2 regions of the Rhizobium sp. NFR12 genome follow, and region 2 is predicted to be linked to the other one. Evidence: riboswitches for the same ligand, from Rfam matches in the RefSeq annotation. Region 2 holds a riboswitch; the other holds the start of a gene.

Region 1 (6,991 bases), on a different contig from region 2:
CCGACAATGTCGATGCGTCCGGTGTCGCCCGCTATCCGGTCGGCTCGCTGCCGGTGATGGATCCTGACACGGGCGAGGTTCTGATCGACGACCTTGGACGGCGTTCCTATACGACCTCGATCGCCTACGGCCCGACGATCGGCAAGAACATCGCGCTCGCCTATCTGCCCTGGTCGCATTGCCAGGTCGGCCGGAAACTGACGGTGGATTATTTCAACGAGGCCTTCCCGGTGGAAGTCGCAGCGGTCGGTTACAAGCCGCTCTACGATCCTGAGAACCTTAAGCCGAGAAGCTGATTTCTTCGGATCCGACAAACAAAAAACGCTCCGCGGATGTCCACGGAGCGCTTTTTTTATTGGCTGAGACTGGTCTTAGTACTGCGCAGTCGGGGACGAAGAGCCCTGCTGGTTGCCGTTGAGGCCGGTTGCGACGACCGAAACGCGGAACTTGCCGTCGAGGTTCTTGTCGAAGATCGCGCCGACGACGATGTCGGCCTCGGCTTCGACTTCGTCACGGATGCGGCTCGCAGCTTCGTCGACTTCGAACAGTGTCATGTCGGTACCGCCTGAGATCGAGATGAGCACGCCCTTGGCGCCCTTCATCGAGATGTCGTCGAGCAGCGGATTGGCGATTGCGGCTTCGGCGGCGATCAGCGCGCGGCCATCGCCGGATGCCTCGCCGGTTCCCATCATCGCACGACCCATGCCCTTCATCACCGATTTCACGTCGGCGAAGTCGAGGTTGATCAGGCCTTCCTTGACGATCAGGTCGGTGATGCAGCTGACGCCCGAAAAAAGCACGCGGTCCGCGATCATGAAGGCGTCGGCGAAGCTGGTCTTGGCGTCGGCAATGCGAAACAGGTTCTGGTTCGGAATGACGATGACCGTATCGGCGGCTTCACGCAGGGCTTCGATACCCTCGTTGGCCGTCTTCATGCGGCGATGCCCTTCGAACGAGAAGGGTTTTGTGACGACCGCAACCGTCAGGATGCCGGCAGAGCGCGCTGCGCGTGCAATCGCTGGCGCGGCACCGGTTCCGGTTCCACCACCCATGCCGGCGGTGACGAAACACATGTGCGAGCCGGCGAGATGATCCATGATCTCGTCGATCGATTCTTCGGCGGCCGCGCGGCCGATATCCGGCAGCGAGCCAGCACCGAGACCTTCGGTCACCTGCGCACCCAGCTGGATGCGGCGCGACGCCTTGGATGTCGCCAGAACCTGGGCATCCGTATTGGCGGCGATGAATTCCACGCCGTGGAGATTTTCCGTGATCATGTTGTTGATCGCGTTACCGCCACCGCCTCCGACACCGATCACGGTTATCTGCGGTTTCAATTCGGTCAAGCCGCTCTTAATATCCGTCATCTTCGTCTCCTTCAGCTCCTTCCGGTCGTCCCATACCAGAAGGACGGCGAATCGCCCCGCAGGCTATCTGTCCGCAAGGTCATAGACCAGAGCGCTGTCAGGCCAAAGAGGCAGGAGTAGGGTGAGGGCGATGTCATCGCAATTTAATGTACAGCATCCCTGAATTGAGCGCCTCACGAAGGTCGTGACCAATCCAAAATAGACCGTTGCGTAAATTGGTATGTTATACTATTACACTAGGCAACGGCAGAGATCGCGCGGGGATCGCTCTGGACAAGCACCGGCGTGTTCCCTATCAGTTGGGGCGCTACGGTTCTGCAATCGCAGATGAAAAGGGAATGCGGTGAGGCTTTCGGGCCAAGTCCGCGACTGCCCTCGCAACTGTAAGCGGCGAGCCAGCCATCGATACCACTGATCATCCGATCGGGAAGGCGATGGAAGGCGTTCGAGCCGCAAGTCAGGAGACCTGCCGTGGCATGGACAACCAACACCGGACGAGGGGTTCCGGCAGGGAGATGATTATGTCGCAAGCAATGCGCTCGTGCGCCATTTTGACGTCGAGCCGCGATGCGGCTTCAAGTCGTCCTGCCCTTTTTTCCGATCATTAAAGGACAGGACATGAAATCAGGGCTTATCGCCGCCTTAGTTGCGGCACTTCCCACATTCGCCTTTGCCGCACCGACCAGCTACCCGCTGACGATCGAGAATTGCGGTCGCTCCGTCACGTTCGAGAACGCGCCCCAGAAGATCGTCTCGATCGGTCAGGGCATGACCGAAGTGCTTTATTCGCTCGGGTTGGCCGACAAGGTGGCGGGCACTGCCGTCTGGGTCGGGCCGGTGCTTTTGCCCTATGCCGGAGTTGATGCGAAGATCAAACGGCTTGCCGACAACGACCCGAGCTTTGAATCGGTCGTCAGTCTCGAACCGGATCTGGTTGCTGCCGAGTTCGAGTGGCATGTCGGGCCGATGGGGTCCGTCGGCAAGCGCGAGCAGTTTTCCGATCTCGGCATCAACACCTATGTCTCGCCCGCCGATTGCGTCGCCAAGACCAATGTCGATGGCGGGGACGGCGTTCGCAACGAACTGTTCAAGATGGACCTGATCTACCGCGAGATTACCGAGCTCTCGAAGATCTTCGACGTCGAGGACAGGGGTACGGCCCTGATCGAAGACCTGAAACGACGCGAAGCCGCGGCCGTGGCATCGATCAAGGGTGTTGAGCTAAAGAACCTGCCGATCGTCTTCTGGTATTCCAGCAAGGAAACCAAGGGCGATGCCTTTATCGCCGGCAAGAACAGCGCACCGGCCTATATTCTCAACACGATCGGTGCCCGCAATGTGGTGACGACGGAAGAAGAATGGCCGCTGGTTGGCTGGGAAACGATTGCTGAGGCCAACCCCTCCGTCATCGTCATCGCCACCATGGACCGTCGCCGCTATGCCGCGGATGATCCGGCTGTGAAGATCAAGTTCCTCGAAACCGATCCTGTTGTCAGCCAGCTGGATGCGGTGAGAAAGAAGCGTTTCGTGATGATGGACGCGCAGTCAATGAACCCAACGATCCGCACGATCGAGGGCATCGAGACACTCGCCCGGGGCATCCAGTCCTTCGGCCTCGCGAATTAGGCGCGGCGGGTGATGACGTCTTTCCCTATTGCTGATTTCGACGAGATGGCGGCTGCACCCGATCAGTTCGGGCGTCTAACGTGAGGCGATCCTGCACTGGACGCTGGGTACTGGGTGCCGCGGGCGTGTTCCTCGTTCTCGCCGCGCTTCTCGTCGCCATCGTTGCCGGCGTGGCGATCGGCGAAATGACCATTCCCATGGAGACGACGATCGCTGCGGTGACAAACCGGCTCGGCTTTACGGCCGTGGCCTTGCCGCGCATTCAGGAAGCGGTGATCTGGGATTATCGCCTGTCGCGCTCACTTGTCGCGGCATTTTGCGGCGCCGGGCTGGCGCTGTCGGGGGCGATCCTGCAGTCGCTGCTGCGGAACTCGCTGGCCGAACCGTATGTTCTCGGCATTTCGGCTGGAGCATCGACCGGTGCGGTCAGCGTCATGCTGCTCGGGTTTGGCGCGGGCGCGATCTCGCTTTCCGCCGGAGCCTTTGTCGGCGCGCTGATCGCCTTTGTCTTCGTGGTGATGCTGTCGAGCGGACGCCAGACGGCGGACCGGACCATTCTTGCGGGCGTTGCCGCCTCGCAATTGTTCAACGCGCTGACCTCCTACATCGTCTCGACGTCTGCCAATGCCGAACAGGCGCGCAGCGTGATGTTCTGGCTGCTCGGCAGCCTTGCCGGCGTCCGCTGGCCGGAGGTGACGCTTGCCGCTTCGGTCGTCACCGTCGGGCTCATCGTCTGCATCTGGCATGCGCGGGCGCTCGATGCGTTTACCTTCGGCGAGGATGCGGCCCGTTCGCTCGGCATCGCCGTCCGGCGGGTCCGGGTGCTGCTGCTGCTTGTCACGGCGCTGATGACGGCGACGATCGTCAGCATGGTCGGCGCGATCGGCTTTGTCGGGCTCGTTATTCCACATGCCGCCCGGTTCATCGTAGGCCCTGGCCATATCCGGCTTTTGCCGGCCTGTGCGCTGATCGGGGCGCTGTTCATGGTGCTTGCCGATATCGTCTCGCGCATCGTCATCGCACCGCAGATCCTGCCGATCGGGGTGGTAACCGCGCTGGTCGGCGTTCCCTTTTTCTGCGTCATTCTCTACCGGGCAAGGAGGGTCGCATGACGTCCGACCCCGTCTCCGCCCCGGTCCTGGCCGCAACTGCCGTCCGGTGGCTTGCCGGGCGCAAGGTGATCGTCGATGGCGTCACGGTTTCGGTCGATGAGGGCCGGACGCTCGGGCTGATCGGGCCCAATGGTTCCGGCAAGTCGTCGCTGATCCGACTTCTCGCAGGTCTCCGGCCACCCGCCGCCGGCAATGTCACGCTGGATGGAAAGCCGATGAGCGGTTTCGCACGGCGCGAGCTTGCCAAGCGGGTTTCAGTCGTCGAACAGCATTCGGCAACCGAGGCGAATGTTACCGTCATCGACGTGGTCCGGCTTGGACGCACGCCGTACCGGTCGGCGCTGTCGCCGTGGACGCAAGAGGACGACCGGATCGTGACCGAGGCACTGGTCCGCGTCGGGCTGGACGATCGCCGCGAGCAGTTCTGGCATACGCTGTCGGGGGGCGAGCGTCAGCGCGTGCAGTTGGCCCGGGCGCTCGCACAGTCGCCGGCGGTGCTGATCCTCGACGAACCGACCAACCATCTCGACATCCAGCACCAGATCGACATCCTGCGGCTTGTCTCGGAGCTGCCGCTGACGACGGTCGTCGCGATCCACGATCTCAACCTCGCCGCCCGGTTCTGCGACGTGATCGCGGTGCTTTCCGAAGGACGTCTGGTCGCCTGCGGTTCGCCGGTCGATATTCTGACCGAGAAGATGATCGCAGACGTGTTCGGGGTTGAAGCCCATGTCTCGACCTCGCCGCATCACGGCCGGCTGCATATCCAGTTCCTGATGTGAACCAGTCTAGGCGGCGGCGATCTGCAGCAGGTTGCGCAAGAGCATCGCACGGGTGAGCGCGCCGACCGAACCCTGCGGCGGCGTTACCCAGCCTGCGACATCAGTGACATCGGCCGCTACATCCGAGACCATGGAACCGTCCGTGCCGTAGCTGATGCCGACGCCGACGACGGCGGCACCGGGCTTGACCATGTCTGCGGTGACGAAACCGGGCTGGCCGAGGGCGGCGATGACGATATCGGCGCGCCTGACTTCCTCGGCGATATCCCGAGAGCCGCTATGCAGCAGGGTTACCGTCGTATCGATTCCCTTGGCCGAGAGGAGCATCGCGAGCGGTCGCCCGACGAGCTGGCCGCGGCCGATTATCGCCACCCTGCGTCCGGCAAGCGGAAAGGCATTGTCCTGCAGAAGCGCGAGGATCGCGGCCGGGGTACAGGGCAGCAGGCCGGGCTTTCCCGCCATGAGAAGGCCGAGGTTCTGCGGATGCAGGCCGTCGATATCCTTGGCTGGTGAGACGGCAGTCATCACCCTTATCTCGTCGATCTGATCCGGCAGCGGCAGTTGCACCATCAGGCCATGGATGGCGGGATCGGCGTTCACAGCGGCAATCCGTTCGAGCAGGGCTTCGGTGGTCGTATCCGAGGGCAGGCGCAGGTCGATGGCCTCGATACCGACCTCGACGCAGTCTGCATGTTTTCGGCCGATATAGGTGGCGCTGGCCGGATCGTCTCCCACCAGCACCGTCACCATCTTCGGCGCAATGCCGCGCGCGCGGAGACCGGCAACCTGCGCTGCCATCTCGCGCCTCAGCCGGGCGGCGAGAGCTTCGCCGTCCAGCAGTGTTGCGGTCGTTCTCGGCAGGGTCACGCTCATTTCAGCCCGATCGAGGGATCGATGAAGCGGTTGGTGACGACCTGATCCGGCTTCACATCCGGGTCGGCGCGCTCGTCGAAACGCGGCTTGACCAGTTTGAGCATCTCGGCGACGCGGTCCATGTCGAAATCGCCGATCGTCGCGTTGGGGCCGTTGCCGATAATGCCGGTGTCGACCATCGTCTTTGCGGCATAGGCCATCAGCTCCGGCGCGGTCTTCCACCAGCTGGCAGCGTGACCGGCAGCGTTGAAGTCGACGATCACCTTGTTTGCCTCGGCCGGATCCTTGGCATAGTCGGCAGTTGCTTGCTGCAGAAGCGGGACGAGCTTTGCGAGGCACGGTGCAAGCTCTTCCATTCTAGCCGTCGCGACGGAGAGCATGCCGGTGTAGTTGCGATAGCCGAGGTCGTTCATGTTGAGGTAGCCGATCGGCTTGCCCCAGTTGTTGCCGTGCTCGAACTTGTAGACTTCGCTGGTGACAAAACCCTGGTTCAGCCATGTGCCGTTGTTGGTGACGAAATTCTCGCCGTCGCCGCGATAGCCCTCGACGAACACATCCGCGGGGACGCCCTGCTCGACGAGGTAGAGACCGAAGGTGCGCTTGATGGTCGAGACGTAGATCTTGCCCTTGCCGCTCTCTGCAAAGGTCTCGAGATCGGCGATCGACTTGAAGCCGTCAGGATAGGTGGCCTTGTCCCACAGGAGAACCGTCGGCGCGATATCGAGCGGTGCCATGACGCCGACAACCGGGAAGCGCTTGGAAAAGATAAAGGCGTTGTCCAGTTCCTGATAGCCGAGATGCGGCGTGACACCGGCCTTGGAATTGCCCATGTAAAGCGCCGAATAGGCAGTCTCGCCATCGCCCATGCCAAGCCCGCCGCCACCTTCGAGGATGGTCAGCTCGATGCCGGTCGAGCCGAGGGGACCGGTATATTGGCCTGACGTCATCTCCCCGCCCGAGCCGATCAGCTGATAGAGCGGACCTTGCTCGGCCTGGGCCAGCCAGTCTTTCTGGATGATGAACGGGCTGGGGCAGACATCGGCGAGCGGCGTCTTGTAGCGGCTCTTGGCGAACTCGCCGGCGGTCGCGCCATTTGTAGACAAGGCCGTTGCGAACGTGGCGATCACCACTGCGGTGGTCAGTGTGGCAGTCAGTTTATTTGTCATTTTTGTTCCCCTGATTGCTTTTTTTCTAGGTCAGTTCAGCGGCGGTGTCAGCGTTGCCTGTCGCT
Region 2 (6,991 bases):
TGGCCGGGCTTGTAGAAGCCCCGCTTCGGCATCGGCGTCGCGGTCGGCGAGCTTTGCGTGTCGCCGCTTGCCAGCGCATCCAGGCGGCGCGCCAGAAGCTGCATATTGTCCGGCCCGCCTTCGCGGAAGAAGGCGAGAACGTCCATCAGCGTCGCATCGGGCACTGTCGAGGCAGCGGCCAGACGGTCGTCGCTGATGCTGCATTCGCCCGGCAGCATCGCTAGCGGGATCTTCTTGCGCTTCGCCAGCCGCGAAAGTTGATCGGCGCCATAGGCCCAGCGATCATAGCCGCCAAGAATGCGCACGAGGATAAAGCGCGCATGGGCAGCGGTCTTTTCCAGCCACAGGTCGACGGACATCGGATGGCGAAGGTCGGAGATATTGGTGAGGCAAAGGCTCGCCTTGCCGTCGCTCCAACCCGCTGCAATGCCGTTCAGGTCGCTGCCGGAAAAAGACAGCACCACCACATCCGCCGGCGACTGGTTGAGGTCGACCGGCTCGATCAGGTCGTCGAGCGACGACGAGGTGGTGGCGAGAATATGCATCCTTTTCCTTCTACAGCCCTCTTATGCCGCCAGCATCTTTTCGATCGCTGCCCGGTCCATGCCCTTTTCGCCGATCACGACGAGCCGGCTCTGGCGGGTCTCGCCGGCACCCCAGGCGCGGTCGAAATAGTGGTTCACGCGCGAACCGACCGCCTGCACCTGAAGGCGCATCGGCTTGTTCGCGACGTCGACAAAACCCTTGATGCGCAGCACGTTTTCCGCTTCCGCCGTGGCGGAAATGCGGGCGGCGAGCTCGTCCGCATCGGCAACGGCTGGAATATCGATGACGAAACTGTCGAAATCGTCGTGATCGTGATCAAGCTCGTCATCGTGATGGGTCTTGCGGTTCTCGATATCGTCCTCGACGGCAAGGCCGAGACCGATCAGCACGCTCGGATCGACGGCGCCGTTTGCGGCGGGCACGATCTTGACCGCGCGCGGCAGATGCGCCTGGACGCGGCCCTTGGCGGCGGCAAGCGATGCCTGGTCGAGAAGGTCCGTCTTGGTCAGCACGATCATGTCGGCGCAGGCGATCTGGTCCTCGAACACTTCCTCGACCGGATCGTCGTGGTCGATCGAGCTGTCCTGGCTGCGCTGCGCTTCCAGCGCTTCGTGATCGTCGGCAACGCGACCTTGCGCAAGCGCTAGACCGTCCACCACCGCAATGACGGCATCCACGGTGACGCGGGCCTTCACATCCGGCCACTGGAAGGCCTGGACGAGCGGCTTCGGCAGGGCAAGGCCGGAGGTTTCGATCAGGATATGATCGACGCGCGGTTCGCGGGCCAGGATCTGGTCGATCGCCGGAACGAAATCGTCGGCGACGGTGCAGCAGATGCAGCCGTTGGCAAGTTCGATAATGTTATCATCTGGGCAGCTTTCGATGCCGCAGCTCTTCAACACGTCGCCATCGATGCCGACATCGCCGAACTCGTTGACGATGATCGCGATGCGCTTGCCCTTGAGGTTTTCGATCAGGTGACGGATCAGCGTCGTCTTGCCGGCACCGAGAAACCCGGTGATCACGGTGCAGGGAACGCGGTCGAATGAAACGCTCATGAAGGCAGGTCCTCGTGGTGCTGGAATGGTGGAATGCGGGCTGTCATGCCCTTGCCGCGAAGGCACATGGGGCGGCCGCGAAGGGGAAGTAGACCGCGCTCGTCGTCAGCCAGCATCATCGCGCCGATCACGATGTCCTCGACTGTGTCGAGCGACAGATGACCAAAGACATAGGACCAGCCGGAGCGATGGTTGAAGGCAGCACTTGGGCCTTTTTCGCAGTTGGCAAGGCAGGTGACGGGTTTGATGGAGAGCGGTTTGCCGGCGGCAGCTTTGCGGAGGGCGTCCATCAGGGGGATGCCCGGGCGCGCCTGGCTATCGGATGCCTCGCGACAATTGGTGCAGACGAAAATCGTCACATCCGGCTCGCCGGCAAGGCCGTCTGCGGCCGCGTCGCGCTCGTCTTTTCGTTCGTCAATCACCATCGTGTCGCACTACCGCCCAAGTCAATAACATCGGGGTGCACGACAGGAAGGCAAGCCTATCCTGCAGAGTGAAAGAAGCTTTTCCGGAGCACCCCGCCCGGAAAGGCACGTTTTCGAACGGCAGGTCTCCTGGCTCGCGGGTCGTCACCATCCGCCTGCCTTCCCGGATTTCTCCAGTGGCCATAGTGGCAGGATGGCTCGCCGCTTACAGTTGCGGGGGCAGCCGCGGCATTGAACCATGGAATCTTAAAGACGATCCCGGGTTCGCACCGCATTCTCTCTTAGCCCCTACCGTTGCCGGCAAGGGACCGTATCGCAGTCACCTAAGCCTTGTCGCAGGGCAGTGTCAATGTTGCAAAGCCGATTGCCCGTCTGGGGAAACCGTCTATAGTGATCACGTCTTTGGTGCCCGAGAGGGCTCATCGAAGGGAATGCGGTGCGACGACATCTTGGCGTCAAACCCGCGGCTGCCCCCGCAACTGTAAGCGGAAAGTCTCTGCCCGATATGCCACTGGAGACATCCGGGAAGGCGGGTCAGAGGCGTTCGATCCGCGAGCCAGGAGACCTGCCGGAGACGATAGGCACAGTGAAAGTCCTCGGGTGGAGGGCAGAAAGACGACGTCCATGGTTACGAACTCTGCTGCCCGTGCAGCCAGCGTTTCCGCATCGAAAATCATTCCTCTCGGCATGACGGCCATACTCGGCCTGTTCATCGTCGGCTTTGTCGGCTTCTCGCATATCGAGGCCGTGCACAATGCGGCCCACGATACGCGCCACTCGCTGGCCTTTCCCTGCCACTAAGAGGAATTTTCCCAATGTCGCTGTTTCGTAACATCGTCCTCACGGCGGTGATCGCAGGGCTTTTGTCCGGGCTCCTGATGACTGTGATGCAAAGCTTTTCGGTCGTGCCGCTTATCATCGCGGCAGAGACGTATGAACATGTCGACAGCAACGGTGCTGGACATAGCCATACTGCGGCTCCGGATCCTGCCGCAGGCACCGCAGCAACAGCCGCCGCCGAGCATGATCACTCCGAAGAGGCATGGTCTCCTGCCAACGGGATCGAGCGCTTTGCCTACACGGCTGCCGCCAATGCACTGTCGGCCATCGGTTTTGCGCTGGTTGCCATCGCCATTGCCGAAGCACTCGGCGGGTTTGGCGGATGGCGTGGCGGGTTGATGTTCGGCATTGCCGGCTTCCTCACCGTCAGCCTCGCACCCGGCCTCGGTCTGCCGCCGGAACTTCCGGGTATGCCCGTCGCCGAACTCGGACCGCGCCAGATCTGGTGGATTGCGACGGCCGTCTGCACTGCCCTGGCACTCGGCCTGCTTGCTTACACCCGTTCCGCCCTTCTTGCGGCTCTGGCGGTCGTCCTGCTGGTTGCTCCGCATATCATCGGTGCACCGCTGCCGCCGACCCATGACACCGCGGTGCCGCTCGACCTGCATGCGCGGTTCGTCAATGCCGTCTACGCGACGAACCTGGTGTTCTGGGCCGTTCTCGGGGCGCTTTCCGGCGTCATTCGCGAGCGTTTTCGTGCCGGTGAGGAAATCTCGACCACGTCCAAGGAGCTTGCAGTCCGTTGAAGGAAATCGATCAGACCACCGAGCAGCGTCACCGCGCCAAGATGGAGAACCGCAAGGCGGTTCAGGATGCCGAAGTCGCGGAGAAGACCGTCGAGAAGGGGCTTCTCATGGTTCATACGGGCTCCGGCAAGGGCAAGTCGACGGCGGCCTTCGGGCTGGCGCTGCGCACGCTCGGGCACAACCGCCGCGTCGGGATCGTGCAGTTCATCAAGGGCGCTTGGTCGACCGGCGAACAGCCGGCGCTTGCGGTGTTCGGCGACCGCATCGCCTGGCACACGATGGGCGAGGGCTTTACCTGGGAAACCCAGGATCTCAAGCGTGACATCGCCGCTGCCGAGAAGGCCTGGGGCATGGCACTCGAACTGATGGCGGACGAGACGATCGGCCTCGTCATTCTCGACGAACTCAATATCGCCCTGCGTTACGATTACCTCGATCTCGACAAGGTCGTCGCTCAGTTACAGGCGCGCCGGGCGGATCTGCACGTCGTCGTCACCGGCCGTAACGCGAAGCCGGCTCTGATCGAGGCGGCGGATCTGGTGACCGAGATGACGCTCGTCAAGCATCACTTCAAGGCCGGTGTCAAAGCCCAGGCCGGCATCGAGTTCTGACGGGTGGTGGCTCGCGCTCTCATGTTTCAGGGGACAGGCTCGGATGTGGGCAAGTCGCTGGTCGTTGCCGGGCTTGCCCGCGTCTTCACGCTGCGGGGCTTGAGTGTCCTGCCCTTCAAGCCGCAAAACATGTCCAACAATGCCGCGGTCACCGCCGATGGCGGCGAAATCGGCCGGGCGCAGGCACTGCAGGCAAGGGCTGCCGGCGTGCCGCTCAGTGTCCATATGAACCCGGTTCTGTTGAAGCCCCAGAGCGAAGTCGGGGCACAGGTGGTGGTGCAGGGCAGGGTGGAGGGCAATGCCAAGGCTGCCGAATACCAGCTTCTGAAGCCGAGGCTGCTTTCGCGGGTGCTTGAGAGCTTCGAGATCCTGAAAGCCAAGGCAGACCTCGTCCTCGTCGAAGGGGCAGGTAGCGCTTCGGAGATCAACCTTCGCCAGAACGACATTGCCAATATGGGTTTTGCCCGCGCTGCCGATGTCCCGGTGGTTCTCATCGGCGATATCGACCGGGGCGGCGTGATCGCGAGCCTTGCCGGCACGAAACTCGTCATCAATGCCGATGACGCGGCAATGATCCACGGCTTTATCGTCAACCGCTTTCGCGGCGATCCGGCCTTGTTTGCCGAGGGCATGCGGATGATCGGTGCGTTTACCGGCTGGCAGTCGATCGGCCTCTTGCCGCATTTCGCCGATGCTGCGCTTCTGCCGGCAGAAGATGCGCTCGGCCTTACCCAGTCGTTTGCGCGCAAGCCCGGCGCGAAGTTGCGTATCGCGGTGCCGATCCTGCCGCATATTTCCAATTTCGACGATCTCGATCCGCTGGAAGCGGAGCCGGATGTCGAGCTCATCCGTGTCAGGCGCGGCGAGGCTATCCCTGGAGAATGCGATCTCGTGCTGCTGGTCGGCTCGAAGGCGACCATCGCGGATCTGGCTGCGCTTAGGGAGGCCGGCTTCGATACCGATATCGCAGCTCACTACAGGCGCGGCGGGCGCGTTCTCGGGCTGTGCGGCGGGTACCAGATGCTCGGCAGACGGATATCGGATCCGGAGGGATCGGAGGGCCCTCCCGGTTCGGCGGAAGGGCTGGGTCTTCTCGATGTCGAAACCGTGCTGTCGGCGTCGAAGCGGCTGGAGGCGGTGACAGGCGTCAGCTCCGACGGCATTTCGTTTGCCGGCTACGAAATGCATACGGGTCGTACTACTGGCGGCGACTGTTCGCGGCCGTTCTCGACTGTTGCCGGCAATCCGGAGGGTGCATCGTCTAGAGATGGCAGGGTGGTTGGCACCTATGTGCACGGACTGTTTTGCGACGATCGCCAGCGTTCGGCCTGGCTGTCGCGCCTCGGCGGCACGGTGTCGGGCCTCAATTACGAAGCGAATGTCGATGCCATTCTCGATCGCCTTGCCGCGCATATGGAGCAGCATCTCGATATCGATGGATTGCTCAAAATTGCCAGATGAGCAGCGCCAGGACGCCGAACAGGCCGATCAACAGCGCATCCGCCACGCGGGCAAGCTTAAGTGCGCGGGTGATATCGTCGAAATTCAGGTTGGTCCGGTTGCCCTCTCCCATGTAGCGGGCTTCGATCATCTGGCCGCCGTAACTGCGGGGACCCGCGAGCGCGATGCCAAGCGCACCCGCCATCGCCGCTTCCGGCCAGCCGGCGTTCGGCGAACGATGATGCTTGGCGTCACGGCGGATTGCACGTATGGCATCGCGGGGCGAGGCGTCCTTGACGAAGACAGCGGCCAAAACCAACAGCGCCGCCGTCAGGCGCGACGCCGGCAGATTGATCAGGTCATCGAACCGGGCCGCGGCCCAGCCGAACGCTTCATGACGCGGCGACCGATGGCCGATCATGCTGTCGGCGGTATTGGCAGCCTTGTAGGCGGCGCCGCCGGCGAGGCCGCCGATGCCGAGCCAGAAGGCAGGGGCGACGACGCCGTCCGAAAAATTCTCGGCAAGGCTTTCGATCGCCGCGCGGCAGACCGCGGCATCATCGAGCTTTTCCGGATCGCGGCCGACAATCATCGAGACGGCCTTGCGTCCGGCGTCGAGCCCGTTGTAGCGCAAGGCGGTTGCCACGGCTTCCACATGGGTCTCGAGGCTTTTCTGGGCCGGCAAGCTGGCTGCGGCAAGAACGAGAAGGATCGGTCCGAAGGGCAGAAGCATCAGAACGGCGGCAATCGCCAGCGCGGCGGCGACGGTACAGCCGATCAGGACGAACAGGGCGAGGTTGCCCATGCGTTTGCGGCTGGCGAAATCATCGCCCTCGCGGTTCCATCGACTGTCGAGTGCCGATATCAGCCGGCCGATCCAGGTGACGGGATGGCCGACGCGTTTGAACAGCCAGTCCGGATAGCCGACGATGCGTTCGGTGATCAGGGCGAAGAATGCGAGAAGGAACATGACGTTGGCGATCTCTGAGTTGGGCAGTCCGATACAGCATGGCGGCAACCTTGCCATGGCGCGTGCGCTGTTTCCTCACGCGCCCGAGCCGTGGATCGATCTGTCGACCGGCATCAACCCGCATTCCTATCCGCATACGCCGATCCCCGGCAATGTTTTTGCGCGTCTGCCGGAGCCTTCATCGCTCGAGAGGCTGAGGGCCGCAGCGGCTGAGGCATATCGGGCACCGTCACCCGCTCATATCGTGGCCGGGCCGGGAACGCAGATCCTGCTGCCGATCATCGCCGGTCTCGTCGGAGGGGACGGAAAGGCAGCCGTTCTGTCGCCCACCTATGCGGAACACGCTCGTGCCGCG

Evidence for each region. A riboswitch is a leader RNA that binds a small molecule or an ion and turns the genes downstream of it on or off. The one in region 2 is predicted to bind cobalamin.
Region 1: linked by a shared signal. The riboswitch ahead of BLW69_RS03830 (ABC transporter substrate-binding protein) and the one ahead of BLW69_RS21830 (CbtB domain-containing protein) in region 2 are both predicted to bind cobalamin.

What each region holds. Positions count from the first base shown of each region.
Region 1 covers NZ_FNWM01000001.1:800,814-807,804, forward strand. Annotated here, with positions in the region: gene BLW69_RS03820 (GcvT family protein) at 1-296, shown strand, start outside; gene ftsZ (cell division protein FtsZ) at 372-1,367, opposite strand; cobalamin riboswitch at 1,661-1,856, shown strand; gene BLW69_RS03830 (ABC transporter substrate-binding protein) at 1,986-2,993, shown strand; gene BLW69_RS03835 (FecCD family ABC transporter permease) at 3,074-4,105, shown strand; gene BLW69_RS03840 (ABC transporter ATP-binding protein) at 4,102-4,887, shown strand; gene BLW69_RS03845 (bifunctional 5,10-methylenetetrahydrofolate dehydrogenase/5,10-methenyltetrahydrofolate cyclohydrolase) at 4,894-5,754, opposite strand; gene BLW69_RS03850 (hypothetical protein) at 5,757-6,926, opposite strand; gene BLW69_RS03855 (ABC transporter permease) at 6,974-6,991, opposite strand, start outside.
Region 2 covers NZ_FNWM01000008.1:13,204-20,194, reverse strand. Annotated here, with positions in the region: gene cobN (cobaltochelatase subunit CobN) at 1-545, opposite strand, end outside; gene cobW (cobalamin biosynthesis protein CobW) at 567-1,604, opposite strand; gene BLW69_RS21835 (DUF1636 family protein) at 1,601-2,026, opposite strand; cobalamin riboswitch at 2,131-2,357, opposite strand; cobalamin riboswitch at 2,416-2,617, shown strand; gene BLW69_RS21830 (CbtB domain-containing protein) at 2,654-2,830, shown strand; gene BLW69_RS21825 (CbtA family protein) at 2,845-3,615, shown strand; gene cobO (cob(I)yrinic acid a,c-diamide adenosyltransferase) at 3,612-4,226, shown strand; gene BLW69_RS21815 (cobyric acid synthase) at 4,230-5,687, shown strand; gene cbiB (adenosylcobinamide-phosphate synthase CbiB) at 5,671-6,636, opposite strand; gene cobD (threonine-phosphate decarboxylase CobD) at 6,635-6,991, shown strand, end outside.